DNA from 2 places in the Oceanobacillus sp. CAU 1775 genome. Region 1 is predicted to be linked to the other one. Evidence: riboswitches for the same ligand, from Rfam matches in the RefSeq annotation. Region 1 holds a riboswitch; the other holds the start of a gene.
The links. A riboswitch is a leader RNA that binds a small molecule or an ion and turns the genes downstream of it on or off. The one in region 1 is predicted to bind cyclic di-GMP.

Region 1 (15,299 bases):
ATCTACATTTGCCCACATTTCCACGTTTTGTTGTCTTACCGATTCACTTTTTGCTTTAGCAATATGAAACCCTAATGTCTCTGTTAAATCTTGTTGTTCAATTTTTGATAAACTCTTGAAAAACATTCTCGCTTGTGTGAAATGATCGTTGAAAGAGTCACTTGGAACTTCGCGGGTCACATGACCTGAAACTTCTTCAGGATAATTAACATAGCCGCCTTCTTCAAAGCTCGATTCCGCTGGCGTATTTTCTGCGAGCGAATTATTATGATAGTGAACACTGTCAACGTCGATACGGTCACGTTTTACACTGTCACGGAGGTTGAAGTTCTTTTCATTAATGGATTGGTTAACAGGAATGTTATTTATGTTGGCAGTGTGTTGTCTATATAATTCAGTATCACGATAGGCAAATGCTCTACCTTGTAAAACAGGATCATTTGTAAAGTCGATACCAGGGACGACATGTGCTGGGTCAAAAACAGATTGTTCTGATTCAGCAAAAAAGTTATCTACAAGACTATTCAGTGTCATAGTTCCAATAGTTTCTACTGGAATTACTTCTTCTGGCCATAACTTTGTATCATCGAGAATATCAAAATCATAATTAAATTCATCTTCTTCATTAATTAGCTGTACACCAAGTTCATATTCTGGGTATACGCCTTTTTGGATTGCTTCAATAATATCTCTTCTGTGAAAATCTGGATCCACACCACCGATTAGATTTGCTTCATCAAGCAGGAGGGAGTGTACGCCGAGTTTAGGTGTCCATTTAAAACGAACAAAAGTTGATTTTCCTTCTGCATTAATAAACCGGAAAGTATTTATCGGCCAACCAGCCATCATGCGCCAGCTTCTTGGACGGCCACGCATGGACATCAGCCACATGACCATATGTGCGGATTCTTGGTTATTTGCCACGTAATCCCAAAAATTATTATGTGCTGTGGTTGCTTGGGGAACGTCCGTCTTTGGATTTGGTTTAGCTGCATGTGTGACATCCATAAATTTCATTGCATCGGCTAAAAGGAATACTGGAAATTGGAGGGATAATGAATCATAGTTTCCTTCGTCTGTGTAAAATTTCACTGCAAAACCTCGAATATCAACTGCAGTATCTTTTGAACCTTTACTACCTACAAAAGTAGAAAAACGAACAACAACTGGTGTTTTTCTTCCAGCTTCCTGAAGAAAATGCGCTTTAGTTAATCCTTTTAAAGATTTACTTGCTACAAAATCTCCATACACATTAAATCCTCTGGCATGTACAACTTTCTCTGGAATTCTTTCTCGGTTAAAATGGGACTGCTTTTTATAAAAGTGAAAGTCTTCAAATAGTAGTGGACCACGCCTGCCTGCCCGAAGTGTTTGCTGTGTATTCGATACTTTAACACCATAATCTTCCGTCATTTTTTTCCCGGGGCCAGTGTTTTTATGCCGATACTTTTCTAATTGCTCATCCTTTTTATTCCTCTTACTTCTTTCCTCGTTTTTGTCTTTATCCACTTTATCACCATTCCTAATTCTTTAATATTATCCAGTTATATATGTATGCTGACTGCTAAAGAATTAGAATGAAAAACTCCAGGAAAGTACGTTGCTCTCCATAAGGGGAGGTGCCGTATTTCCTGGAGCTTTATAAGTTATTCATCATATACATAGCGATCTCTACCGACGAAGAGACCGAAAATGGTGAGGATAACAATTGTGATTAAGATTGCAATGATTGGTATATCCCAGTTTCCAGATAAATCAAAGAGGAAACCGATAAATATAGGACCAATCGCAGCGAGCACATAACCAACGGATTGAGCCATTCCAGAGAGATCTGCTGCGTCTTCAGATGTACGCGCACGTTTTCCAAGTAAGGTTAGTGCGAGAGCAAAAATTCCTGAGAGTGGAATTCCAATGAATATTGAACTGATTACAATGATTGTAAAGTTATTACTAATTAAAATTCCTATATATCCGATGATATTTAACACTGCTAGAATCATAATAATTCCTTTTTGCGATTTCATTTTATCCGCAAGCACCGGAACGGCAAAGCTAGCAGGTAGTCCAATGATTTGTGTGAACGAAAGCATCCATCCAGCCGTTTCCATCGATAAACCTTTATCAAATAAAATTTCTGGAAGCCAAGAAATCGTCACATAGAACAAGAAGGACTGTAAACCCATGAACATAGCCATCTGCCACGCTAATTTTGAGCGCCAGATCCCTTTTTTGGGTGTAGAGGGAGCGTAGCGGATTTGCTCTTTTTCCTCGGTGTTTTTTACTGCTTTTGCTCGTAGGTAACTCCACATGATGATAGCAAGAATAGCCGGAATAACCCAGATGATTAAGGCGATTTGCCAACCGAATTCAAAGCGTTCTTCGATAGGAATACTTATCCCAGAAGCTGTAGCAGCTACGATTCCCATCGTTGTTGAATAAATACTCGTCATGAGCCCTACTTTTAAAGGGAATTTATCCTTAATTAATCCAGGTAAAAGAACATTAAGAATGGCAATTCCAATACCAGCTAGAAAAGTCCCACCAAAGAGTAAAAAAGTGAAAGAGAAGGGACGAATACTCATACCAATGAATAATAAAATTAATCCGAGTAACATGGCACCCTCGTACGAATAACGATTACCTAATTTCGCTGCGAATGGTGACATTACCGCGAATGCAATTAACGGAAGACTTGTTAATAACCCAGCAGCTCCATTCGATAGTCCGACTTCATCACGAATAATCCCAAGTAGTGGACCTACAGATGTAATTGCTGGTCGTAAATTAAAAGAAATCGCAATAATACCTGCGATTAGAAAAAATTTATAAAATCGTGCTGTTTGTTCCATATCATTATTAATTTTCATAGATGCCACCTCTATTTTCTATTCTATCGGATTTTATTCAAAAAAAGAAGTCTACCCCCTTGGGTGATAGTAAATTAAATATATTCTTGATTCATCGTTTCTGATTTAAGTGGGGGAGATTCTACTATCGGCCGTTAAAAATTTATATGCAGGATTTGTTGGCCGATAGATGCTCTTTATCGGCCAACAAAAATCGAGAAGTAGAATTTGTTGACCGATAGACGCCCTTTATCGGCTCCCAAAACTCGAGAAGCAGAATTTGATGACCGATAGACGCTTTTTATCGGCTACCAAAACTCGAGAAGCCGAATTTGTTGACCGATAGACGCCTTTTATCGGCTACCGAAAATCAAGAAGTAGAATTTGTCGGCCGATAGACTTCCTTTATCGGCTACCAAAACTCAAGAAGTAGAATTTGTCGGCCGATAGACTTCCTTTATCGGCTACCAAAACTCAAGAAGTAGAATTTGTTGACCGATAGACGCTCTGTATCGGCTATCAAAACTCGATAAGTAGAATTTGTTGACCGATAGACGCTTTTTATCGGCTATCAAAACTCGAGAAACAGAATTTGTCGACCGATAGACGCTCTTTATCGGTCGCTAAAACCGCGACAGCCAAATTAGCAACCGATAACCACATTTTGTCGGTCACTAAAACCGCGACAGCCAAATTAGCAACCGATAACCACATTTTATCGGTCGCTAAAACATTAACAGCCAAATTAACAACCGATAACCACATTTTGTCGGTCGCTAAAACCGCGACAGCCAAATTAGCAACCGATACCCGCATTTTATCGGTCACTAAAATCGTGACAGCTAAATTAGCGACCGATATCCACATTTTATTGGTCGCTAAAACCGTGACAGCCAAATTAACAACCGATAACCGCATTCTATCGATCATCAAAAAGCATAATCCATAAAATTGTCGGTCGATAAATAAATTAAACTTCAAACGGGATTTTCATTCAATCATACAATCCGATAAACCAACCCTAATCAAAATAATTTTGGATATATAAGGAATTTAATTATAAAACAGTTTATACTAGAGGAAAGGTATAGACAGGTATTCTATCGTATGAATGAAATAGTTGAAACTAATATTCAGTATTAACCGTATTAGTAATATACAAACAAAGTGGAGGGGTTCATGATGAAGAAAAGCTTATTGGTGCTAGCGATTTTATTGACAGCATTTTTAGCCGCTTGTGGTGGAAGTGAAGATGCAAAAGAAGTTTATAATAAAGCAGTAGAAGCTAGTGAGAACGCTGAAAGTGCAGAGATTGACTTAACAATTAACCAGACAATGACAGGTGAGCCAATGATGGGCGAGCTACAGATGGATATGGATATGCAAGTTGCCGTTACAATGGATCCAATTGCAATGCATCAAAAAGGAAATATTTCAATGGATCTTCAAGGCGTACCAATGGATACAGAAATGGAAATGTATATGATAGAGGATGTAATTTATATGCAAGATTCCATGTCCAAGACTTGGTTAAAACTTGATGCATCTACAATGCCAGCAGAGTTTGCTAATGTTGATCAAGCACCGAACGAACAATTAGATTTACTTGCATCATTTGTTGATGATGTAGAATTTATTGAAGAAGATGATGTGTATATTTATAAGTTTGAAGGTGAAGGGGATGAAATAGAAGATTTCACCCAAAAACTAGTCGCAGGCAATCTGAATAATGATACTTTCACAGAGCTGGGCGTTGACGTTGAAGAGCTTTTCGCCGAAATGACGATTCACTCGATTTACTATGAACTGCATATTGATAAATCAAGCTACGATACGAAAAAGGTTATCACAAACATAGACATCGAGCTTCCAATTGATGCAGACGATAACGCGATGCGCATCTATCAAGAAATGACCGCAGAGTATATCGGAATTGACACCATTGACCAAATCGAAGTACCACAAGAAGTCATTGATTCCGCACAGGAAATGTAAATCATAAATAAAAACTGTTAGCCAAAATATGGCTAACAGTTTTTATTTTGCCCTGTAATATTGGATGATAGCACATGAACTGCTATAATATAGAAGGCATATTATAAACATATAGATTTTAACGTGTGAAACGGGGGAATACCAATGGAAACAACTACATTAAGATGGGGAACAGCATTAGAATTGCGTCAACTGCTCAACGAACTAGTTAGTTGGAAGAGTATTACACTATCAGAAGGTGAAAAGCAGTTCCCAAGTAAGTTACATGCCAAATTACTTGACCTTGACTACTTCCAAGCGCATCAAGATCAGCTTGCCCTACATGATACAACACTTAGAAGAAAGTTTTTGACTGCATTATACAAACATCCAGAAGCGACACAAACAGTTGTGTTAATCAGTCATTTCGATACAGTAAACACAGAAGAATACGGTAACCTAGAAGCATTAGCAACACAGCCAGAAGAACTCACAAAAATACTTGCAGATCATACGCAGGAATTACCTAAAGAGGTTTTAAAAGATCTTGAATCTGGTGAGTATTTATTTGGCCGTGGGACAATGGATATGAAGATGGGATTAGTTACCCATATGCACCTCGTGGAAAAAGCAATCGCCGAAGAATGGAAATTAAATCTTTTATTATTAACCGTTCCAGATGAAGAGGTAAACTCTGCAGGAATGCGTGATGCCGCACCAGTTCTTTTAGAATTGAAAAAAACGTATAGCCTTGATTATAAACTTTTCTTAAATAGTGAACCTGTATTTAGTCAAGAACCAAATGATAAAACATATTATATTTATTCAGGGACAATTGGAAAAATCCTTCCAGCCGCATTGTTTTATGGAAAAGAAACCCATGCGGGAGAACCACTAAGTGGCATGACTTCTCCATATATCGCGTCATTTTTGACGAAGAAAATGGAATGGAATGACACTTTCCAAGAGACGGTTTATGGTGAAACGACACCACTTCCAGTTACCTTACAACAAACAGATTTGCGTTTGAACTATTCGACTCAAACACCATATCGTTCATCCGCTTTATATAATATATTTGTGATGCAGCGAACAGCTTCAGAGGTGTTTGACCTATTTGAAAAAGTAGCAGAAGAAGCTGCAGACGAATGTAATGCACATTACCTCGATGTTTGTCAGAAGCATAAGGTAGAACCAATTGGTAAAGTTAAAGTCATTCGGTACAAAGAGTTAGTTGACTATGCTATTCGCAAATTTGGAAAAGAATTTGTTGAAGAAGTTAAAGCGGATATCCAATTCAATGATGAATGGGATGAACGCGAAAAGTCACTTCGAATCACTGATAAGCTTATGATTGAATGTCAGGAATTAGCTCCTGCCATCATCATTCTTTTTGCACCACCATACTACCCAGCGATTAACTCAACTGGAACTGAGCTAGCAGAGTATATTACAGACTTTGTAAAAGAAAAAGCAAAGAGAACATTTGATTTGCAAACAGAACGCGTTCATTTCTTTAATGGAATTTGCGACCTTAGCTATGTGAACTTTGACGATGACCAAGAAGGCTGGACGTCTTATGAAGAAAACACACCTGTTTGGGGAGAAAGCTATCATATTCCATTTGAAGAAATGGGAGAACTAAAAGCTCCGGTTTACAATATTGGACCATTTGGACATGATGCTCATAAACGAACCGAACGCGTGCATATTAAAAATGCTTTTGAAGAAACACCAGCAATCATTGAAGATTTACTTCGTGATTTGATGAAAAAGTGGGATTAATTTAATCGTTTCGTTGTGCCGCGATTCGTAGTATAATAAAAGTTGGAGGTGAAAGGGATGGGGATAGCAAATATTGGTATACCTGGTTTGATTTTAATAGTAGTACTAGCTTTAATTATCTTTGGCCCAAAGAAACTTCCTGAGATTGGTAAAGCTGCAGGCGAAACATTAAAAGTTTTTAAAACATCTGTTAGTGAAACAACAGATGAAAAAGAAGAAGATAAGAAGTTAGAAGAGAATAAAGAGGATAAGTTGTAAGAAAACTATTTATCTTTATATAAAAAAGCTCTAGTCTGAATAAATCAGATTAGAGCTTTTACTTATTGTAGGGAGTGATATAATTCTTCAATTTTACTGTTTTCCACAGGGCGACTGAAGAAGTATCCTTGACCTTCATGACACTCTTGTTGCTGTAAGTATTTAAATTGCGTCATGTTTTCGATACCTTCAGCAATCACACGAAATTGTAAGTTTTTGCCCATATCAATAATGGTATTTACTATAATTTCACCATCATGATCAAGATCATCAATAAAGGACTTATCAATTTTCAACGTATCAATTGGCAGTCGTTTTAAATAACTTAAAGAAGAGTAGCCTGTACCAAAATCATCAATGGAAACTTTGACACCAAGTTTTTGCAGTTCACCTAATTTTTTAGCTGAATCTTTGATATCAATAAGTGTGCCTTCTGTAATTTCAATTTCAAGATAAGAGGCATCAAGCTCTGCTTCGTTTAAAATTTCATTTAGATTAACCACGAAGTCAGGATCTCTAAACTGAACCGGTGAGACATTTACTGTTACTCGTTGTAAGAATATACCTTGTTCTTGCCAGCTTTTCATTTGTTCACAAACCGTTTTCAATACCCATTTACCTACTGGGATAATTAGTCTCGTTTTTTCTAGAATTGGAATGAACTCTGCTGGTGAAATATTGCCGATAGACTCGTTGTTCCAGCGTAATAGAGATTCAACACCAACAATTTTATGTGTTTTTAAATTGATTAGTGGCTGATAAACCAATGAATATTCATCATTGCTCAAAGCATTGCGGATTTCAAGTTCAATTTTATAATTTCTTTCCATTTCAAGGCTTTGGTTCTTCGTACTTACATGATACTGATTACCGCCATTTCTCTTAGCATGATACATAGCAGTGTCTGCTTCTTTAATCAATTCTTCAATTATTTCAAAAAAATTCATTTCTGTTTCAGCTGTATTCCTCGAACTAATTCCAATGCTTGCGGTCATAATTAATTCAACATTGCTAATTGGAATTGGCTCGCGAATCACTTCAAGAACTTGATCGATAAGTTGTTTTAGCTCATCTTGCTCTTTATCTTCCAAAATGATAACAAATTCTTCGCCACCAATACGGAAAATATCTACGCAATCTTGAAGAGAGCTCTGTAAGCGTTCAGCAGTTGTGATAAGAACTTTATCCCCAATGTCATGGCTAAAGTTGTCATTAATTACTTTAAAACGATCGAGATCTATGTACATCACTGTTATTTTTTTATGAATTTGCTTCGGTTGTTCCTCTGCCCATTTTTTAATACGGTTGCGGTTAGGCAGTTTTGTAAGCGGATCTGAATAGGCCATTTCCTTAATAAGCGATTCATATTTCTTTCGCTCAGTTATTTCTTTTTGAAAAGTAATATATTGATAAGTAGCCCCGTCTTCGTTTTCAAACGGAACAATCGTGGTATCACACCAGTAATAAGAGCCGTCTTGCTTTTGAGACTTTAGCTCTCCTTGCCAGGTATCACCAGTTCGAATCACTTCCAAAACATGATCAAATGAATATTCGGGATTATTTGCTGTATAAATCTTTTCAAACGATTCGTCAAGCAACTCTTCCAAACTATAATTTGATATATTACAAAAACTCTCATTAGCAAATTGGATTCTTCCATTGGAGTCCAAAATAAGAATCATTGTTGTTTTGTCTAGTGCTTTTTCAATATTTTTCATTGTTTCAGCTGTTATTGCATGGTTAGCGGCTTTATTCATCTGACTTATCTCGCCCTTCGAATGACTCACTTTTTATTCGACCAACTATCTAGTCCAATTATACTATACACGAAAATAATAGTCTGTGACAAAAAAATGACTCTATTTTTTAAAATTGGATATATAAAAATTTCATATTGTTAAGAGGATAATACCCGCTTCGGAAATATACTTCGCTTTCCGCGGGCGGCTCACTGTTGCCGTGCGTTACGCTTGAGTCTTTGTATATTTCCGAAGCTTATTTTTGCTCTTTTTATTTCTTAATTGATAAAATACCGTCAATAAACTTTAACATATTCCTTTAATTACTAGTTATTGGATCTGGGTAGTCGTACCCTTTTTCGTCTACTTCTACTTTGATCATCACTTGATCTTCAAGGGGTTTGTCTGATCCATCGCGTTCTGCGGAAACAATTTTATCAACTGTTTCGAGTCCTTCAATGACTTTTCCAAAGCCCGCATAATCACCATCTAAATGTGGGGAAGGGTCTGTCATAATGAAAAATTGTGAACCTGCAGAATCGGGAGACTGTGAGCGAGCCATCGAAAGGACACCACGTTCATGTACGAGCGTATTTTCAAATCCATTGGAATTGAACTCACCAGCTATTGAATAACCAGGGCCGCCTGTTCCAATACCGTCTGGATCGCCACCTTGAATCATGAACCCTGGAATAACTCTATGGAAAATTAGTCCATCATAAAATCCATCGTTTACTAAAGAAATAAAGTTTGCAACAGTATTTGGTGCAATCTCAGGGTAGAGTTCCACAACAATCGGATCGCTATCTTTTATCTCTATTGTAACGATTGGGTTTTCCCCTACGTCACTTGGGTATGCTGTTGTCTCGTTTGTTTCCTCACTTGTATTTTCGTCTGTTTGTTGACTATCATTATCTTGCCCGCCACCGCAAGCAGCTAAAAGAAGCAAAAGTGCTAGTGTTATAAATCCTAATAATCTCTTCATTTCTTTCATTCCTTTCTACCTTGGTTCGAACGTTCCCATTATAGCACGTTACCTCCAATGATAAAAAGTAAAATTAAGCATAATGTCCACCGATTTTTTTGCTGCGTTCAATCATAATTCCAGCATCTGTATAACTTGAGGCTCTTAGTATGGACGAAGAACCATATTTATCACGAATAGAATCCATCACATAGCCAATATCATTTTTCTTCACACGGTCTTCGAATAAATCAAGTTGAACATCGTCTTGGTCATAAAGATTTCCGAGTGTAACATAGACATGACGTATTTTACTCTGCCCGTCATAGAACTTCCAGAAAAGCTGCATGCAAACGTTATACATATCTAATGTAATATTTGTTGGCCGTTCAATACTAAAGGAGCGGGAAAAACCGCCAGCTGAATGCGAGTCTTTGGAATAGGAAATTCCTAAATGAATGGTTTTCCCAGCTTTGTTTGCTGTACGTGCTCGGCGACAAGCTTCTTCACAAAGTTCTAGGATTGCAGTTGCAACTTCTTCTTTTGAGTAGTCACGAAGTAAAGAAATTCCGTGACCAAAACCTTTTTGCTCTGTTTTTGTAAAATCACCATAGATTGGACTGAGATCAATTCCCCATGCATGCCAATAAAGCTGTTCTCCCATAATCCCAAAGCGTTTTTTAATTTGATTAAAATCATAGCGAGCAAGCTGTCCAAGCGTAACAATCCCCATTCGGTTTAAATTATTTTTCATGCGATTTCCTATTCCCCAGATTTTCTCAACAGGGAAGGGCCAGAGTTTTTCTTCTACATCTTCGTAGGTGCATTCCGCAATCCCAACTTTTTTCGAATGTAGATCCATAACGACTTTGGCAAGAAATTTATTATCTCCAATTCCGATAGATGCTGTAAGCCCAAAATTATCGAGAATTTCAGCTTTAATTTTTTTAGCGATTTCTTGACGACTACCGAAAAGCTTTTCTAAACCATTGACAGTTACCCAGACTTCATCCACAGAATACTGGTGAATCGCTTCTGTCGGAGCAAAGTTATTAATTAGCTTGGTAATTTCTACAGAAACATGTAAATAATCCGCCATATGTGCAGGAACGGCATATATTTCGGGATCATTTGGCAACTCAAAGTAACGACTCACATTACTAATTCCATATCGTTCCTTGAGAGCAGGAGAAGCAGCAAGCACAATACTTCCTGGACGCTTCAAATCCCCAACCACCGCAAGCATCACTTTCATTGGGTCAAGCCCAAGCTTCATCGCCTCCACACTCGCATAGAAAGAACGCATATCAATACAAAGAATATCGTTTCGCGGATAAATAGAGTAATCCATTTCGATTCACCACCATAAATAGAATGTATGTTCTACTATAATACGCTTTTCTGGATTAATCAATTCATTGAAGTTTCAATTTATTTATGCTTTACTTTTATATAAACAAGAGAATGGGAGGAGAGCTTTAAAATGAAAGTATCTTATCATGGACATTCCGTTGTAAAAATTGAAACAGATAATCATACGATTTTAATTGATCCATTTATTACTGGAAATGAGGCTTGTGATCTTGATGCAAGCACAATCAAAGCCGACGTCATTTTATTAACGCATGCTCATAATGATCATGTGGGAGATACATTTGATATTGCAAAAAGAAATGATGCGCTAGTTGTTGCACCATTTGAACTCGCAGAATATCTTGGTGACAAGGGGCTGCGAAGTCATCCAATGTCGATAGGCGGTTCGCGTGAATTTGAGTTTGGTAAGGTGAAATTTACCCAAGCCTTCCACGGTTCTTCGTTTACAGAAGAAAATGGCAATGTCGTTTATGGAGGCATGCCAGCAGGAATCCTCTTCACGGCAAATGGAAAAATAATTTATCATGTAGGAGACACCGCATTATTTACCGATTTAAAAATGTATGGTGACATGAATGAAATTGATGTGGCCTTTATCCCAATCGGGGACAACTTTACGATGGGACCAGAAGATGCACTTGTTGCGGCGGAATGGATTAATGCGAAAGTGAGTGTACCTATTCATTACAATACATTCCCAGTGATTGAACAAGATGCTGACAAGTGGGCAAATGAAGTAAAGGTTGGAGAAGGCCGAGCATTAAAACCAGGTGAAGTAATTGAATTATAATTGAGAGATTAATAAAATCTGTCTAGCTCTTATACGGGAGCAGGCAGATTTTTTTGATAAATAAATAACAACTATAAAACTTTTTACCTATAATGTCGATAATTATAGTATAATAGCATTGGTTATTTTTATTGATAGAAGGAGTGCAGAAATTGGAGATTTTTATCATTATCTTTTTCTTTTTATTTGGAGTAACTTTCGGCTCTTTTTATAATGTGGTCGGCTTACGTTCGCCGAAAAATGAAACCTTCACGAATGACCGCTCTTATTGCCCGATCTGTAAAAAAACACTCGCTTGGTATGAACTGATTCCAGTACTTTCGTATGTTTTACAAAGAGGAAGATGTCGCGGGTGTAAGAAAAAAATCTCGATCATCTATCCACTCGTTGAAGGGATGACCGGAGTTCTATTCGCTTTTAGTTATTACATATTTGGTTTTCAGTGGGAATTGGCAGTAGCATTATTACTCGTTTCCATGCTGATGATTATTCTTGTTTCTGATTTAACCTATATGATCATCCAAAATAAAGTCCTTTTATTTTTTCTTCCATTTTTCATCATCTTACGCGTATTATCGCCACTTGATCCATGGTGGTCACCGATTGTCGGTGGAGTCGGAGCCTTTCTTTTACTAGCGCTAATTATTATTGTTAGTCGCGGAGGTATGGGAGCAGGAGATATGAAGTTATTCGGAGTCTTAGGAATTGTACTCGGATTCAAGCTGGTATTTTTGGCTTTCTTCTTAGCTTGTCTGATTGGCGCAGTTATCGGTATTTTGTTGATGGCATTTAAAGTTGTTAAACGACAGCAAGCAATTCCATTTGGTCCATATATTGTGATCGCTGCTCTGTTAAGTTATTTTTATGGAGATGCAATGTTGGATTGGTATTTTACCCTTTTCCTGTAATTGGAAATTAGTTTCTTAAAATCATTAGTAAACGATAAAAACTTCAAGAAAACATAAAATTATTTCATTGACAGCAATCTAGTTAATTGTTACTATTTACCTAAGTTAATAACACTACAAAGTGAGTAATGAAATACAATCTTATTTGGGCGCCTTGGATTGTATGGAGCTAGTGGCGCAACCGACCTTCGTATGAATTATTTATGTATAATTATGGAAGGTTTTTCTTATGCCATTTTTAACAATAACTAAGCAAAAAAGCTCATTTATCTATAAAGAAATATGAAATGCATAGTAACAAAGAATCATAGAAAACTTAACATAACAAAGAGAAAAACGTATAGAGAGTTGGGGGATCATCGTGAATAAAATAAAAAGACTACGAAATATTTTCATATTGACCATTGTACTGTTGGTTTCTTTAATACTTCCTACTTACGTTTTTGCCAGTAAAGTTTCAGATGGATCTGGAGTTGCGGGAATCCCTCTAGAAAACATGACAATGGAAGAAGCGCGACAAGAATTGCAAACGACAATTGATGTTTGGCAATCAGGTGAGGCGCTCGAAGCCATACACGAACAAGAAATATTAGAAATCCCCCGTGATATTTTCCAATTTGATATCGAATTAACACTCACGCAGTTAGAAGAAAAGATGAAACGACACTGGTCAAACTTCTTTATGAAACCAAAAAATGTGCAACAAGAATTAATTGTAAGTTTAGCACCTGGTGCAATTGAAATGTTAGATTGGCCAGCGAGTATTGATATTGAAGCGACATTGAATTACGCATTACTACAAGCAAGCAACCTTACGGAAAACTCCGTATCACTGGTTTACATAGAAGGTGCGATGTTAGAAGAAGTAGAGATTGCTTCTGTCAGTTTAGAAATTCCAGAGGCATCTGAATCTACTATTGAATACCTAATTGAAAATCTAAATGGACAAATCATTGAACCGGATAGCCTTTATTCATTCCTTGAGGCAAATGCTTTACCAAATGGAGCGGCAAATGGTGAAATCGAAATGAGTTTTGTAGCGTCAGGGCTATACGAACTCGCTTTACAAACAGATTTAGCAATCATTGAACGTCATCAACAAGATCAAGTTACAAGCTACGCAGAACCCGGACTAGATGCAAAAGTTAATCGAGAAGAAAACCTTGATTTACGTTTATACCACACAAATAATTTTTCCTACACCATACTTGCGAAAATTGACGAAGGACGTGTCGAACTTTCACTAGAAGCACCAAGCACAGCATTCATTTCTGATTACTCACTTGAAAATGAAAAAGAAGTGAAGCCACGAAAGATTTATCGTTATAATAGAAATCTTGGGCCTGGAGAAGAAGTCGTAATTCAAGAACCAGCAAATGGTGTGCAAATTGAAGTATACCGATTGGTAAGAACTGAAGACGAGGAAAGTGTAGAAAGAAAATTAGTATCGAGAGACTTTTATAAGCCAATACATGAGATTATTGAGACTTCGGTGGAGACGGAAGAAAGTGTTGAGGAAACGCCTGAAGATGTAAATGAAAGTACGACAATAATCGATGAAGTAAATAATATTCAATTAACATGCGAAGAAGATCCAACTCAATGTAATGAAGAAGGTACTGTTTTACTTCCGTTATTCTTAAGTTGTATGGAAGAAAGAGTAGCATTATCTTCTGCAACAGATGAAATAAACAATGCAACAGCACTGCCTGGTGCTTGTGACTTACTAGTGTTTTATTTATCTTACATGCAAGAAGATAATGATTTAATTGCACCAGACCTTGAATTTAATGAAGATATTGATGAAGAAATAGCTGATTTCAATGACGAACAGCAAGAAGAGGTGAAGTAGATGGCGAGAAAGCGCTTAGGAGACTTACTTGTCGATGCAGGACTCATTACAGAGGAGCAATTAAGTAATACGCTCGCTGAAAAATCAGCAGAAGAAAAATTAGGAGATGCGCTCCTTCGAGAAGGATACATCACCGAACAGCAACTCATTGAAGTATTAGAATTCCAACTCGGGATTCCGCATATTAACATTTTGCAATACTCTATCGAACAAGAAGTCATTCAACTGATCCCAAGAACACTAGCAAAACGCCATCAAGTCTTGCCTTTTCAAATCGATGGAAATAAATTGTATGTGGCAATGGCTGATCCAATGGATTACTTTGCTATTGAAGAACTGCGAATGGCTACCGGCTTTCAGATTGTTCCTGGAATTGCAACAAAAGATGCACTTTACCGTTCGATAACGAAATACTATGACTTACAAGAATCGATTGAAGAAGTGCTCGAAGATTATTCAGGGGAAGAAGATATCGAAGAAGCAGGGATCACAGATGATGACTCACCAATTGTACGAATGGTGAACCAAATCATCGCCAATGCCGTCGTATCACGTGCAAGTGATATTCACTTTGACCCGCAAGAAACAGAAGTGCTCGTTCGTTACCGCGTGGACGGGATGTTAAAAACAGAGCGTTCTTTACCAAAGTATATGCAAAATACTTTGATTGCACGGATTAAAATTATGGCTGATTTAAATATTACCGAGAATCGTTTACCACAAGATGGTCGAATTAAGATGACAGTGAATTATAAACCGATTGACTTACGAATTTCTAGTCTTCCAGCAGTTCATGGTGAGAAAATTGT
Region 2 (15,299 bases), on a different contig from region 1:
ACAAGTCTTCTTGCCTAGCTCTGTCATCTTCTTTATTAGTATCGGGGCATTATTCGCTACGGCAACAACGATTCATGCTGTATTGATGACAGTACCAGGAGATTTTATCGCATTAAGTAACGAAGGTATCTTCAATAAGAAATTGCATAGCAAAACAGTAAACGGTACTCCAGTTGTGCCGATCGCTTTCATGAGTGTGCTAGCAATTATCGGTATCTTTAGTGGATTATCTGTAGTTTATTTTACAACCATTACAATTGTCGGCTTACTCTTTAACGCTGTTGTGATTGGTATCGCAGCATGGCATCTTCCGAAGAAGGAAAAAGCTTTATATGAAGCAGCTCCTTTCCGAGTGAAACCAGGATTACTGAAGCTGACAGTAATTTTGGGAGTAATTAGTAATATTGTGTTTATTACGCTGGCGTTATTGGATGCTCCTTCAATTATATTGATCTTTGTCTTGTGGGTCGGATTAGGTTTCTTGCTTCATAGAAATAGAATACCGAAGAATGAAGTGGTAATGGAGAGTGAGAAGTCGATATCTTGAGAGCTATTCGTAACTTGTAACGCATAAAATAAGCGTGATACCTTTTTCCATCTTAGTCGGGAGGTATCACGCTTTTTATAATTACTAAAGCTTCAATCTTATACTCTACTCATCTTTTTTCTGTTAATTATTCCTCGCGATCCTTTTGACTGTTACATTGTCAACTTGTTCAATTACCTTGTCACTAACTGCTAGAGGACCACCTAAAATATATACTTTTGATATAGAATTATCTCTTATAAAATCTAATACTTCAGGAGCTATTCTATTAACATTAGTTAATAACAAAGGTGCATTTTTTTGAGAAGCTAATGGCCCTCCTGCTAATGCATCGGGGAAATTATATCCGTTCGCTAGCACTAATGTATCTAGGTTATCGTACATTCCATTAGCTATTGCTAGTGCTGTTAGTTCTCTATTAGATCCACTGATTCTTTCTACAATATATCCTTCTTCTTTTAATTCGGCTTCTACTTTTTCACTGATTACCAACGGGCCGCCAATAATATTAACCTTTTCTATTCCCCACTTTTTTAGTGCTTCTTTACTTGCAGCGTGTAAACTGTTTTTTGAGGTAAATAGTATTGGATTTCCATCTCTTCCAGATGGTGGACTAACTCCTAATCCATCAGGGTAATCTGTGCTTGCCACTAGCATAGCAGTTTTACTGTGACTTTTTTCTATAAGTTTATTTCCTATAGCTACTGCTGTTGCGAATCGATTAGATCCTTGAATTCTAGATACGGTATAGTTTTTCTTTAGATTTTTCTCAACATCTTCACTTATTACTATTGGGCCACCAAGTAAAATTACATTCGATGCTTCTAATCTTTCAATTTCTTCGAATATCTCAACAGGAACATTATTTCTCTGGATTAATAATATTGGTGCATTCATTGAAGTAGCTAGTGGGCCTCCAGCTAACGCATCAGGAAAATCATACCCATTTACCAAGATTACTGTATCTGCTTTTTCGTAAGCTATTTTGCTTATTTCAACGGATGTTTTATGTCTATTCGTTCCTTGTAGTATTTCTATACTTGGTTCGAAGTCTAGACCGATAATCTCCATATATGGAAACTTATTTATTAAGGAATGCACAAAAGAATCTAATTCTTCGGATACCTGCCAATTCTTTAAATTTAACGTATTAGCATAATCAATCAGCTTTATTGCTTCTAAATTATACAACTTATCAATATTCCAATTAGATAAATCGAGGTAATCTGCTCTAACCCCTGCTTGCCCCCGTCTTTTCTGAAATAATCCATCTAAATCTGTAATCCCTGATAAATTCCAATTGGATAGATCTAGTTTCTCAAAAGGGTAGGAAAATATAGAATTTGTAAACATCATTGTCATTTTTGTAGTCTTAGATACATCCCAGTTAGATAGATCTAATGAGTTCAAATTAGTACTTTCAAACATATAACTCATACTTTCTACAAGAGATGTGTCCCAACTAGATAAATCTAAAACACTTAAACTAGATGCATTACTAAACATATTGCTCATATTTGTAACCTTAGATACATTCCAATTAGATAAATCCAAAGCTGTTAAACTTTTAGCATACCTAAACATGCCACTCATATTCGTAACATTAGAAGTGTTCCAAGCAGATATTTTTAAATCATTTAGTTTGGAAGAAGTAGTAAAGGTATTTCCAAACATTGAACCCATATCTGTTACGCTGGATACATCCCAATTATTCAAATCTAGTGACTCTAGGCTACTAGTGTCAAAAAATAGGCTACCCATATCGGTTACATTAGATACATCCAAGTTTTTAAGTTCAATAGATTTTAAGTTTGGCATTCTTGAAAGCATGTATCGCATATTCGTAACATTAGATGTGTCCCATGTGGATAAGTCTAATGATTCTAATTTAGAAGCACTGTCGAACATATAACTCATGTCCGTAACATTTGAAATATCTAGTAACTCGAAGTTTTCTATTCCTATAAGATTGCTAAATCCCCTAAATAAATGGGGAGAGTCTGGTAAAATTACTTCTCCCTCTATAACCACATATCGAATGATAGATTTATAATTTGACCAAGGATAAGTTTCATTATAACGAGAACCTTCCCGTGGCTTTAATTCACCTGCTCCAAGATATAATATTCCATCCTCCGTTAAACGCCAGTCAATACCGTGGTTTCCTTCTGCCATTATTCCTTCATTGCTGCTTTCAGCTGAAATATGTAGTGGTGTTAGTAGAAATAGGAGTATTGTTGTTGCTATGAAATACTTTTCAATAAAATATTTGTTGTTTCTCAATTTTATCCCGCCTTTATAGGTTCTTATTCAATTTTTTGGTGCAATTTATATAACATTTATAAATTGATTATATCATCATGGTATAAAAATACCATCCTCTAAATAATGGTGTTGGTGCTCTTATATGGATAGTTGATTGTTATAGAAAGAATCTCATGTGTAATAAGTTCTTCTCTTTCCATTACCACTTCTCTTCTCGAAATTTAGAAGTAAGATGCATATATTGAAACATAACAATAGGACTAGTTTTTTATTTTTTCAATGATATAATTTCGAATATATAGATTTTTCACTATGGTAAATCTTTTGTTTGCCAAAGGGATATAGATTTTAGGGAAATTAAACAATAATAATGAACTGTTTTTATTAAATTCAAACCAATCAATTAACAAAGCTAGGCAGGATAATGAGTAGGATATTTTGTATGGAGTTTATTATTTAGGAAATAAGACAAAACATGCAGTGAAAATGAAAATTCTTATCAACGGCATAATTTTTTAAAAGTCTTATCCGAATGAAATAACGCGTATTGCACCTGTTAGATCAAGTGACCGTTTAATGGGGGGGAGTAGTGGGTTATTTTCACAAAAATGCTATCGATAATATAAGGGCAGGATTCAGAGAGTCAATGGGAGAATTATTGGCATATCTCGAAATAAGATTTTCTGATAAGAAAGTTATAAATATATTCCATGATATTGAATTGGGGTTTTTTGACTACGGTTATGAGTCCGGGAGAGGAGGTCGAGTAGGAGGTTGATTAGGTAGCTTTTTCGTTCAATGAAGGATAAGTGTTAATATTATTTTGGTGGTGTTAATTATGGAATTAAATGTAGATATGATTGATTTTTCGAATATTGATAATAGAATTGATCATCTTGATAAAGAGCGAATTGCGGAATTGATACAAGAGTACTATAACGGCTCGAATATATCGGAATTAAAAAAAGAATATGATATAAAAGTTGCCAATTCACAATTGGTAAAAATTTTCCCTAAAAGACGAACGGAACAAGATTGCAGATATTGTAATGTTGAATTAATTATAGATTGGCAATCGAGATCTGCTGCACTTTCTAATGAATCATACTGCCCGAATTGTAATCATACAGGGATAGGCTCCTGTTACTGTAAGAATTGTATAAATATGAGAAATGCATTAATAGAGCAAGAGAATGAACTTAAAAAACAGCGTATCGCTGAGACATATGATTTATCCAGTTTAAAGAAAGTTGATGAAAAAAACTTAACTTTAGAAGATAAATTATATCTGTCAGTTTTAATAAGAAGTTGTATGGATGAAAATTTGAATTACATTTTACCAGTGAAACAGGCGTCTGAGAAATTAACACCTACATCAGAGTTCACGACTGAATTGATAAAAACATTAACTGGAAGAGATCTTATTGCACCTCACCCAGATTCTTCTTTACGCGCTTTTCCAGATGACGAGGATTTCCCGTTCGGGTACTACATATACGAAGTGATTTATACACTAAACATTGAACCTCACGATGGAAGCTATTTTAACATGGTTCAGAGATTATTGTATCCATCTCAAGAGGAGTTCGAAGAGGATAAAGAGTTCTGCTTTCAAATGTGGAAGAAGATAGCAGTTAATGAATCATTAGAATATCTATCATATAGTATGGAAAAAGTAGGGTTCAATGAAAAAAAGGGAGCTAAAACAATAAAAGTCTTAGAGAGGCTTTTAGAGTATTTTTCAGTCGCACAAATATATAGTATTATTTATAAGTCTATAGCAAACAGTACTAAATTGTATCAAGAAGGAAAGTTGTATAAAAATCACGCATCCAACACTGTAATTACTTCTTGTGAATCATTTGGAGAAAGAGCAATAGCAGAAGGATGGAATTTAACAAAATACCGCAGAGATTTTAATTTGCCAGAAACGGTAATTAGCAAAGTATTGTTTACTTCTATTCTTAAGATAGGTTCAATGTCTTTTGAAGAGAAGCCTACCTCGGAGATATGATTTGTTTATGATATAAAAAAAGTGATTAATCGTAGGTCCTGAGTTTAGAAGGTGTGGATTTGGAAATTATGCTCAAAGCAAAGTATTTTCGGAGCGATATTAATCGACTGAATATAGAACTTTAAGAGCGTCACTTTTTGCTGCTAAATTCCACTTTTATATAAAACTATATAATTCACTTTATTCGAAATCGGTTCTTCAGTTGAAATTATATAGACTGAAGAACCATTTTTTATGTTCATTTATTATAATATTTATAATTTTTCACCGATAAGGACTAAAGTATTGTATAATATTATTGTATAAGAAGATTGGAGGCTGAAAATAACATGAATTGGTTCATTTTACTTATATTAGGATTAATTTTTATTATTTCACCTTATGACCGAGGACTTTACTTTGATAGGGATTTATATAGTATCCAACTAGTCATCTTTGGTCTTTTTATCATGTTATATATAACTTTATTAGTAAAAAAGGAAACCGATTCTATAAAGCCTATATGGGTCATAATGATTCTTCCATTTTTCTACCTTATTTCATTAATCGGTGCGGAAAGCCCTATAGGAGCATGGAATTCCTTATTAAGATGGATAGGATATACTGCATTTTTTATTTTGTTATACTGGGCTGCGCGTAAAGAAAGAAAAATTAAATATTTACTTCCCTTCATTTTTCAAGTAACAGGAATATGGATTGCTATACATATGTTATTAAATGAATTTGGTTGGATGGAGTTCTCCTCCGCCTTTATTTTCAACCGCTTTGCTGGAGTCTTTCAGTACCCTAATACATTAAGTGCTGTCATGGGGATGTATTTTTTATTTAGTATATTCATGTTATTGCACCCACGTCTTAGAGCGATACACAAAATTATTTATGGAATACCATTAGTTATTTTTCTAGTTACATTTATTGAAACTTACTCACGTGGCATGTTATTAATTCTGCCAATCATGTGGTTTTCAGGACTATTATTACTTCGACAAGCTAAGCAATTAAGCTATATTGTTTATACTTTAATGTCTTTAATCGCTAGCATTCTTGGCGTGTTTAGTCTACAAAGTGACCTCGCTTGGTTATTTTTATTAATACTTTCAGTTGGAATAGCTCTGTTTATTCATACATATGATAAATTCCTCCAGAAAGATAAGATGAATAACTTTGTACAGAAAATATCATCTAAAAGGGTCTACCGTCTTGTTGTGCCAGTATTAATAGTTGTAATGGCACTACTGTTATTAATGGATTTTGGTTTTAAAGGATTTGTCTACCAGCAACTCCCTGGAGACTTACAAGAGAGAATTTCAAGTATGAGTGGCAGTGCATCTGCAAGAGAACGTACTCTCTTTGTGCAAGACTCATTTAAAATATCAATGGACGCTCCTTTATTTGGTCATGGAGGGGATGCATGGGAGCCATTATATCGTAGTTACCAACAATTACCTTACCAAGCAAATAAAATACATAATGAATACATGGAGTTTGCTGTAGATATTGGTTGGATTGGATTAGTGTTCTTTATAGCTGTTATTGGTTACTTTTTCTTCATTATTTTTAGGAGTTATCAAGATGAGCAAGAGAATATGATTTTTCCGGCTATATTAATTGCTAGTTTTACAATACTATTCCATAGTTTTATAGATTTTGACTTAGCCTTTGGGACAGTTTGTTTTATGCTTTTATGGCTATTGGTTATGGGATTGACATATCAAAAAGTGGAAACTGTAACAAAGAATAACAGTAAAATGATTCCTCGTTATTTTAGTTATGCATTTGTAACGCTAGTGCTTGTCGGTGTCTTCATGTCTTATCAATTTATGAATGCTGAACAAAGCTTTCGTAAAGCTAACTCTGTAAAAAATCCCTATGAAAAGATTAATTACCTATCAGAAGCTGTAGAAAAGAATAGTTATAATTATCGGTATTTATTAAGATTAGCGAGTTTACGTGCTTCTTTAGCTGAACAAAATCATGACGTAGAGACTAATACAAAAAATGTAATTCAGCTAAGTAATAGAATAGTCGAGCTTGAACCTAATAATGCGTTCCTTTACTCGCAAGTTTCTAGATTACTTGAGGATATTAACGAATTAGAGTTGGCAGATGAATATGTTGAGATGGCAATGGATCTTGACCCATATGGATTAGTTAATTACGAGACACATATGAGTATTAATTTAAAGAGAGCTTCAATTGAAAACAATATTCTCGAAAAAGAAGCTATATTACATACTGTAGTGGAAACATATAGGAATCTTGTGGAACAAGTTGAAGAAACTTTATCACTAGATTATGCAGAATATCATAATAGTAGGGATTTCCATTTATCTGAAGAAGCAATGATTTATGCAGCAGAAGCTGGCTATTTATTAAATGACTCCGATTTAATAAGAGATATACTTACCCATTTCAAAGAACCAGGTGAGGGTGAACAACAAGTGGTTTATTTTCTTCTTTCTACTTTAGAGAGATTAAATAAAAATGATGAACGGGGTAAGTTAGTGCATAAATACCAAGCAGTTTATCCTAACTTATTTTCGGATTGACAGTATTATCAGACTTTAGTATTGACATAATGGAAAATTATCACTAATATGGAGAGGTAATTGTTTGATTATTTTGTCAAAAAAGGAGGGTTGAGGTTTTAAAGCAAGTCATTTTAAACAATTAAGTAAAGGGGATTAGAAAATGAAGACTAGTAATTTATCATTTCTAAGTGGTTTAATTGCTTTTGCTTTAATTTTAACATTAATTACTCCTATGACAACTACATACGCTGCAGAAGCTGATAATGATGATTCGGTAAGAGATGATGTTTACGACGTGCGTGACGATGTGTACGGAGAAGATGATGAGTATTATGAAGATGATGAGACTGTAACTGAAAGTGCATATAAGTATTTGTGGGATATTGATGAAGTAGAAAATGGTATTATTTCTCTACCTCATACAGGTACTGTGATAATAAGTAATGAAACACTTACAAGTATAGATCATGATACGCACATCCATATGTCAAATCAGGGTGCTGAGTTATGGATACCTATAGATACTCTAAAACAGGCCATTGGAGATGACTTTAGAGTAGTTGTATCTTTGTATGATTTCACATCACAATACGATAATATTAAAGGACTTGTTAGTAATCTATACGAAGTGAATCTTGGGGTTGGTATGAAAACATACGAAGAAGAGTTTTCAGAGCCATTTGGTATGGTAATAAATATTAATCCAAACAAAGTAAGTAATTGGGAAGATCTTGTTTTACGTTCATTTGATGAGAGTGGAAATTACATTGACTTGAAAAGTCAAGAAATGTACTATAATACAATCACTGGTGAAGTAATCTTTGATGTTTATCAATCTGGTAAATACAGCTTAGTAGAAGTTCCAGGATCTGGTGATCATAAAGATTCAGGTGTCGATGAATCAGAGGATGAATACGAAGAAACTGTAACAGACAATGCATACAGAAATCTATGGGATAAAGATGAATTAGCAAAATATCTCGATAATAAAGGTAATGTCAATCTACCAAATACAGGAACACTGTTATTAGATAGTAAAGTTCTAAAAGATTTAAATGACGATGCTAAAGTGAATCTATCAATCGACGGTGTTCACTTATCAATTCCTGCAAGTGTTCTTAAACAAATTGTTGGTGATGACTTTAGAGTATCGGTATCTTTAGAGGATGTCACTTTAAACTATGAGGAAATCGAAGGACTTGTAAGTAGTGTGTATAGATTTAACTTAGGAGTGGGATTAGAAACATACGATGGCGAGTTCTCAGAACCATTTATTCTCACTTTTAAAGTTGATCCAAGTAAAGTAACAAATTGGAATGACCTTGTTTTGCGTTACTTTGAAGAAGATGGTACGTATACAGACTATAAAAATCAAGTACTTAGCTACAATGCAGAAACTGGTGAAGTAGTCGTAGAAGTTTACCACTTTAGTGAATATGGTATCGTAGAAGTTCCGGGATCAGGAGATCAAGCAGCCGGAGATGGAACCACGGATTCTACAGAAGATGAAGAATCCGACGAAACAGCAACTACTGGAACAAATGGCCCAGGCAATGTACTACCACAAACAGCTACAAGTATGTTCAATTTACTAGCAATTGGGTTAGGCTTAATTCTAACTGGTTTAGTGTTATTTATAAGAAACAAAAAAACTGTAGCAGTAAATTAATAGAATGAAACATGGGGACGGTTCTCGCGTTGCACTAATGCAACACGAGAACCGTCCCCATGTTTCACTAAAAATCTAACTTTTCATTATATTACTTCTTCATTATTTCTAATTCATGTATACTGATATGTATAACAATTCAGAGAAGAGGAAGTAAATCTATGATATATCGGCCTCATGTTTTAAAGTTTTTATTTTCTATAAAGGATCATATTTATCGTTTAAAATTATCAGAGAAAGTTAGGGGACTCTGGTTATCTAGCATTTTATTAATCATCATGTCTGCAATCATATATGGTTGGATGGGTTCACTTGGTATCGGTTCGCAATTTTTATCAATGGATGCTAGTTTAATAGATTCAACTACATATGAAGGAAATAAATTATGGTTCATGATTGGGAGAATTGGATATGGAATCCTTTTTGCTGTCTTAATATTATTCGTTCCTAGTCTATTATTTTATTATCTAGCAGACGTACCTTATCAAAAATTGGTCGTCATGCAACAGGTAGTGCTATTTGTATTGTTATTGGAACGTATCATTTGGATACCCTTGGCGACACTCGCTGGGTTAGATTGGTATGTATCACCGTTGTCTCTTGGAGTAATAGTCTCTTACCTTACAGAAATAGATTGGTTGATTTATTTCTTTGGTGCTATTTCACTCTTTCAAATTTGGGTGATTTGGTTCCAATATCGATTTCTATCACAGCTATCGGAAGAAAGACGAGTTCCATTAATTGGTTTTGTTATTTTATTACAAATAATTGGATGGGCACTCGCAGCCACAGTTGCATTAGGAGATACTTTTATTATAGGTAGGTGGTTCGATTGAGGCTTGGTGGATTGAAAGTGATTCATTGGATTCAAATAGGGGTCATTTTATTTGTTGTTATAAATGGTTTACTTATTTATAAGGATAATGAAGGTAAAGTTAATAGGTTGGCTTATATAAATGAATGGGAAGAGAGTACGACTGCTGACATGAGAGAAGAACTTTTGAAAAAGGCTGTTCTTGCACCAAAAGAAGAAATGCCAATTTACTTCTCAGATAATCAAGGTATATTTCAAGAGTTTCTTGTCGGAGTGGGTGATGAAGTAACTGTCGGACAGGACTTGTTTATTTATCAGGTACAAAATTATTATCAAGCAGAGGCTGAATTCTTAAGTGAGGTTGAACGCATTAATGGTGCAATTACTGCGGCTGAACAGGCGATGGCTGAGGTAGAGGCAGTTACGTTTGTACAGAATGAATTTGTTCCTCCTATTGTAGAAGAGTTTAGTATTACGGTAGAGGTGCCAGCTTCTTCAATGGAAGCAGAATTTATGAAAAGGCAATTCATAGCTGAAAAGAAAAAAGAAATTACGCAACTAAATGCAGAACGAGAAGCGGTAAATAGCCAGCTGCAATCCTTGCAAAGTACAGGGGATACGATTACATACATAAGCCCTTATGCGGGGAGGGTTAATAATCTTTCGGATGAGCTAGCGTCTCCACTTCTTACAATCGAAAGCTTCGATTTACAAGCAGAGACGAGCCTTACGGAGCAGGAAAGAGCAATAGTAGAAGAAGGAATGCTAGCGGAGGTAAGAGTAAATGCAGTTGATGAGACTTTAACTGCCTATGTAGATGAATTGGCGGATGTTCCAGATAAAGTAAGTGTTAGAGGCGAGAGTAAGTATGATTTGATTGCTGCTTTAGCAGAGCCAGAGGCAGAAGATGCAGTTGAAGTAGTTGAAGAAGTGGAGGAGGAAGAAGAGTTAGAATTAGGTGACTATGAAAACGAATCGACTCTTTTACCTGGTTACCACGGTACACTTGCCATCATTCTTGAGGAACGATTAGGAGTTACAGCGATAGATAGGGCTCATTTAATAGATGGAGCAGTATGGAGAATGAATAAAGAAGGACAGCTTATTGAGTTAATTGTCGATACTGGTTTTGAAGAAAATGGACAAATTGAAGTAATCGGGGATTTGGCTCCTGGTGAATTAATTGCAATTGCACCAGAAAGTCAATTGCGAGATCGCGCATACTTTATCACACCATTAAAATGGAGTGAGCTAAGGCAGGAATCTTTAAATAAAGAAACTGTAGATTGGAAAAGGGGAATTTTGGGTGGATTGATTATGAGGTAGAATATATGGATGGTTTCGCTTCTTGAGCTGCATTGTCAGCAAACTTAAGAACTGAAACCGTCTTTTTTCGCTTACATTTTTGTCACCAGGTCATAAGTCCAGATACTTGAAATATATTCGCGAGATAATACTTTAGAAATGTTTTGACTAAGGAGTTTTCTTTCAGCCCTCTTATTATGCCTTTTTCAAGTTTGCAAACATCTTTGGTTGTAAAGTTTTTAAGAAGTTAGTTAAAAGCAAGAGATGAAATTTACGAATTGTAATCTTTCTAATCCGTCAAACAGTACAAAGTTTAAAATGTTAGGCTCACATCTTTTCCAAATATAGCTATTTACATGATTCTAAAATCATGGTAAAATGGAACTATTAAATAAGGGAACTTTGAAGTACGTTTGTAGTTTGGGCACCGAAAACGTATGGAGTCAGTGGTGCAACCGACCTTTGCGAGATGGATATCTTATCTATCTCGCAAAGGTTTTTTTACGCTAAAAGAGTGTAGTCTATTTATATTAGGGGGAAGAATATGTACTCTATAATGCCATCAACAAAAAGAGAAAAAGCGAGACGAAAAGAAAATAAATTATATCATTTAGTCAATCGAAAGGAGTCAGAGGAGAGGGAAATTGACGACCTTGGAAGGTCTATAATCATAGGTTTACAAGATTATCGTCAACAACAAAACAAATCTATCAAATATAAAACAATAATGACAGAAGCAAAACGATACATAAGACTAAATCAGAAATACCTATGAAACATGGGGACGGTTCTCCTGTTGCACTCAGTGCAACGCGAGAACCGTCCCCATGTTGCATTATTTCTTCTTCATTCGTTTACGAGCTTCTTTGCTTCTTTCTATTGCTTTTAGGTCTTCATTGTCTGCTAGTTCTTTGGAGAATTCGATGTCTTTTCCATCACGCAGTTGCTGTCTAGGTGTTTGTGCAAGAAAAGAATTCTTTGTTTTTCGATGTTCGTCTCTACCCATTGTAGTGCCTCCTTTCTAGATAGGAGTAGTATGTGTAGAAAGAACAGATAAATTAGTAGGTTTTTTTTTGGAGTGGATGAAACATGGGGAAGTTTATGCTCCTGAATATTTAGGGCAACAATCTGTTTTAATAATAGGTGATAAAATTGCAAAGATTGGTAGCTTGAATGAAGAAAAACTTTTAAATGCAGGTTTAGATATTGAAGTCATCGACGCTGAAAATGCTATAATTACTCCAGGTGTTATTGATCCTCATGTTCATTTAATCGGTGGTGGAGGAGAGGGCGGATTTGCTACAAGAACACCAGAAATTCAGTTGAGCAATATTATAAAATCAGGGATTACTCCGGTGGTTGGTTGTTTAGGAACGGATGGAACAACTAGACACATGACATCTTTATTAGCGAAGGCAAGAGGGCTAGAAGAAGAGGGCCTTACTACTTATATTTACTCGGGAAATTACCATGTTCCAACTCAGACGATTACCGACTCTGTTAGGGACGATCTTATCCTCATTGATAAAGTAATTGGAGCTGGTGAAATCGCCATTTCTGATTCTCGTTCGGCTCAGCCGAGTCTAGACGAACTAGCAAAGTTGGTTGCAGAAGCAAGAATAGGTGGGTTACTTGCGAATAAAGCAGGTGTCACTCATTTTCATGTAGGTCCTGGAAAAGGAAAATTATCGCCTTTACACGCTCTATTAGAAAATTACGAAATCCCAGCGGCCAAGCTTTATGCAACACATATTACGAGAAGCAAGGAGCTTATTGATGATGCAATAAGCCTTGCTAATAAAGGTTCGTTCGTGGATATTACTGCAGATTCGGAAACACCTGACTGGATTAATTATTATAAAGAAAATGGTGGTAATCTTAATCAACTAACATTATCTTCAGATGGTAATGGCAGTCTTCCTGTTTTCGATGATGAAGGAAATATGGTGAGGTTAGAGGTTGCTTCGACTAGAACTTTGTTTGATCAAGTAATTAAAACAATTGAACAAAATAATTTAAGCATCATAGAAACTCTTTCCCTTGTCACCAAAAACACAGCAACCGCCCTACATTTAAAAAACAAAGGGCTATTAAAAGAAACCTATGACGCAGATGTACTAATACTCGACAGAGAAACTTTAGAACTAAAACACCTATTCGCAAAAGGAAAACAAATGGTGGAAAATGGAGTCACAGTAGTGAAAGGAAACTTCGAGTGAAACATGGGGACGGTTCTCGCGTTTCATTCAGTGCAACAGGAGAACCGTCCCCATGTTTCAAAGGAATTTACATAGATAGTGAAGGGAAGGAATAAAGATGAAAATTTACAACTCAGTACTCGAGCTAATCGGAAATACACCTATCGTTAAGTTAAATAAATTACCTGAGCCAAGTGGTGCGAACGTATATATGAAACTTGAATCGTATAATCCAGGTGGCAGTGTCAAAGACCGTGCAGCTTTTAATATGATTGAACAAGCGGAAAAAGAAGGGAAACTGACTCCAGGCGAAAGCACGATTATTGAACCAACATCGGGAAATACAGGGATTGGAATTTGTATGGTAAGTGCTGTGAAAGGGTATCGCACGATTATCACCATGCCAGATAATGCTACAAAAGAACGTATAAAAATAATGAAGGCATATGGAGCGGAAGTTATTTTGACGCCTTCCAGTCAGAGAATGCAGGGAGCAATCGATGAAGCAAATAGACTAGCAAATGATATTCCTAATAGTTTTATTCCGATGCAGTTCGAAAATCAAGCAAACGTTGATGCTCACCGCAACACAACAGCGGTTGAAATACTAGAATCCTTTGATGGTAAACTCGATGCTCTGGTACTGACTGCAGGAACCGGAGGAACGGTGACTGGTGCAGGGGAGGAATTAAAAAAGCATATCCCTAATCTTAAAATTTATGTTGTCGAGCCTAAAGGTTCCCCTGTCCTATCAGGTGGCCAGCCTGGTTCCCATAAAATACCTGGTACAGGCCCAGGTTTCATTCCGAAAATATTAAATCAAGATATTTTTGATGAAATTTTACATATTGAAGATGATGATGCACAAAACATGGCACGAAGCCTCGCTGCCCGAGAAGGAATATTCGTCGGAGCATCCGGAGCAGCTTCCGCATACTTCGCCATCCAAATAGCAAAAAATCTCCACCCATCAGCCAAAGTTCTAAGCATAGCTCCCGACACAGGAGAGCGGTATTTATCCTCGGATCTATTTTCAGAGTGAAACATGGGGACGGTTCTCGTGTTGCATTCACTGCAATATAAGAACCGTCCCCATGTTTCGTTTCAATCGCCAAATACGTCTAGATGAGGAATTACTGTTATAATAATATTATTAATAGTAGTGATGTTACTTTTTTTAAAAGTGGATATCGCATGAAGAAGGTAGGGATATTTATGGAAGAAAAAACAAAACTACCACCAAAAACTGGTGAGCTAGATAAGCTTGTTACTAAGTCAGCAGATATAGAAAAAGTTTTAAAAGGCAAAAAGACAGCAACGCGTCGAAGTGGTAGATTTGCAGACGTTGGCGATACATGGTCATTAGAAGGTAAGGAATTGATCGTGAAAAATGTATATAGACAGAAGCTTGGCGAGGTTACCGATGAAGATGCGGTGATGGAAGGTTATCAAAATCTCGAAGGATATAAAGATTCAATTCTTTCGCTACACCCAGGAATGAAGTGGCAAACAGAGATGAAAGTTTGGGTTCATGAGTTTGAATTAGTTAATAATTGATGAAACATGGGGACGGTTCTTGTGTTGCAGTGAATGCAACACAAGAACCGTCCCCATGTTTCACTTTATTCATTGCTTGGATATAGTATTACTCTAGCAAACTTAGTATTGAACATAGACAAATTATACCTATTATGATAATATTCGCTTAATTAAATTAATTAAACCGCTGTACAAAGTGGCAGGATAAAGCAATTAAAAAATAGCAAATTTAATTTAGATTAAATTGAAAACTTAAATAAATAGTAAAAAAAGTGGTGAATACGCATGTATGTAATATTAATAGACTCGGGGACAACAAATACAAGAATTAGATTAATAAAAGAAAACAGAACAGAAATAATAGACTCTGAAAAAATAAAAGTTGGAATTCGAAATACTGCTATTGAAGGTAATAAT

Region 2: another riboswitch for cyclic di-GMP. It lies ahead of ACXYMZ_RS02305 (hypothetical protein); the one in region 1 lies ahead of ACXYMZ_RS05905 (VanW family protein).

What each region holds. Positions count from the first base shown of each region.
Region 1 is NZ_JBTLRO010000002.1:533,536-548,834, reverse strand. Features, by position in the region: gene ACXYMZ_RS05960 (catalase) at 1-1,509, opposite strand, end outside; gene ACXYMZ_RS05955 (CynX/NimT family MFS transporter) at 1,647-2,867, opposite strand; gene ACXYMZ_RS05950 (hypothetical protein) at 3,408-3,776, opposite strand; gene ACXYMZ_RS05945 (DUF6612 family protein) at 4,029-4,841, shown strand; gene ACXYMZ_RS05940 (M20/M25/M40 family metallo-hydrolase) at 4,986-6,605, shown strand; gene ACXYMZ_RS05935 (twin-arginine translocase TatA/TatE family subunit) at 6,663-6,863, shown strand; gene ACXYMZ_RS05930 (sensor domain-containing protein) at 6,926-8,650, opposite strand; gene ACXYMZ_RS05925 (peptidylprolyl isomerase) at 8,922-9,587, opposite strand; gene ACXYMZ_RS05920 (DNA polymerase IV) at 9,661-10,917, opposite strand; gene ACXYMZ_RS05915 (metal-dependent hydrolase) at 11,050-11,730, shown strand; gene ACXYMZ_RS05910 (prepilin peptidase) at 11,874-12,638, shown strand; cyclic di-GMP riboswitch class II at 12,751-12,834, shown strand; gene ACXYMZ_RS05905 (VanW family protein) at 13,000-14,490, shown strand; gene ACXYMZ_RS05900 (GspE/PulE family protein) at 14,491-15,299, shown strand, end outside.
Region 2 is NZ_JBTLRO010000001.1:473,418-488,716, forward strand. Features, by position in the region: gene ACXYMZ_RS02270 (APC family permease) at 1-547, shown strand, start outside; gene ACXYMZ_RS02275 (BspA family leucine-rich repeat surface protein) at 671-2,830, opposite strand; gene ACXYMZ_RS02280 (hypothetical protein) at 3,651-4,826, shown strand; gene ACXYMZ_RS02285 (O-antigen ligase family protein) at 5,156-7,375, shown strand; gene ACXYMZ_RS02290 (LPXTG cell wall anchor domain-containing protein) at 7,518-9,026, shown strand; gene ACXYMZ_RS02295 (hypothetical protein) at 9,188-9,862, shown strand; gene ACXYMZ_RS02300 (efflux RND transporter periplasmic adaptor subunit) at 9,880-11,166, shown strand; cyclic di-GMP riboswitch class II at 11,532-11,615, shown strand; gene ACXYMZ_RS02305 (hypothetical protein) at 11,690-11,920, shown strand; gene ACXYMZ_RS02310 (YfhD family protein) at 11,981-12,151, opposite strand; gene iadA (beta-aspartyl-peptidase) at 12,228-13,364, shown strand; gene cysK (cysteine synthase A) at 13,462-14,385, shown strand; gene ACXYMZ_RS02325 (ASCH domain-containing protein) at 14,538-14,900, shown strand; gene ACXYMZ_RS02330 (2-dehydro-3-deoxygalactonokinase) at 15,168-15,299, shown strand, end outside.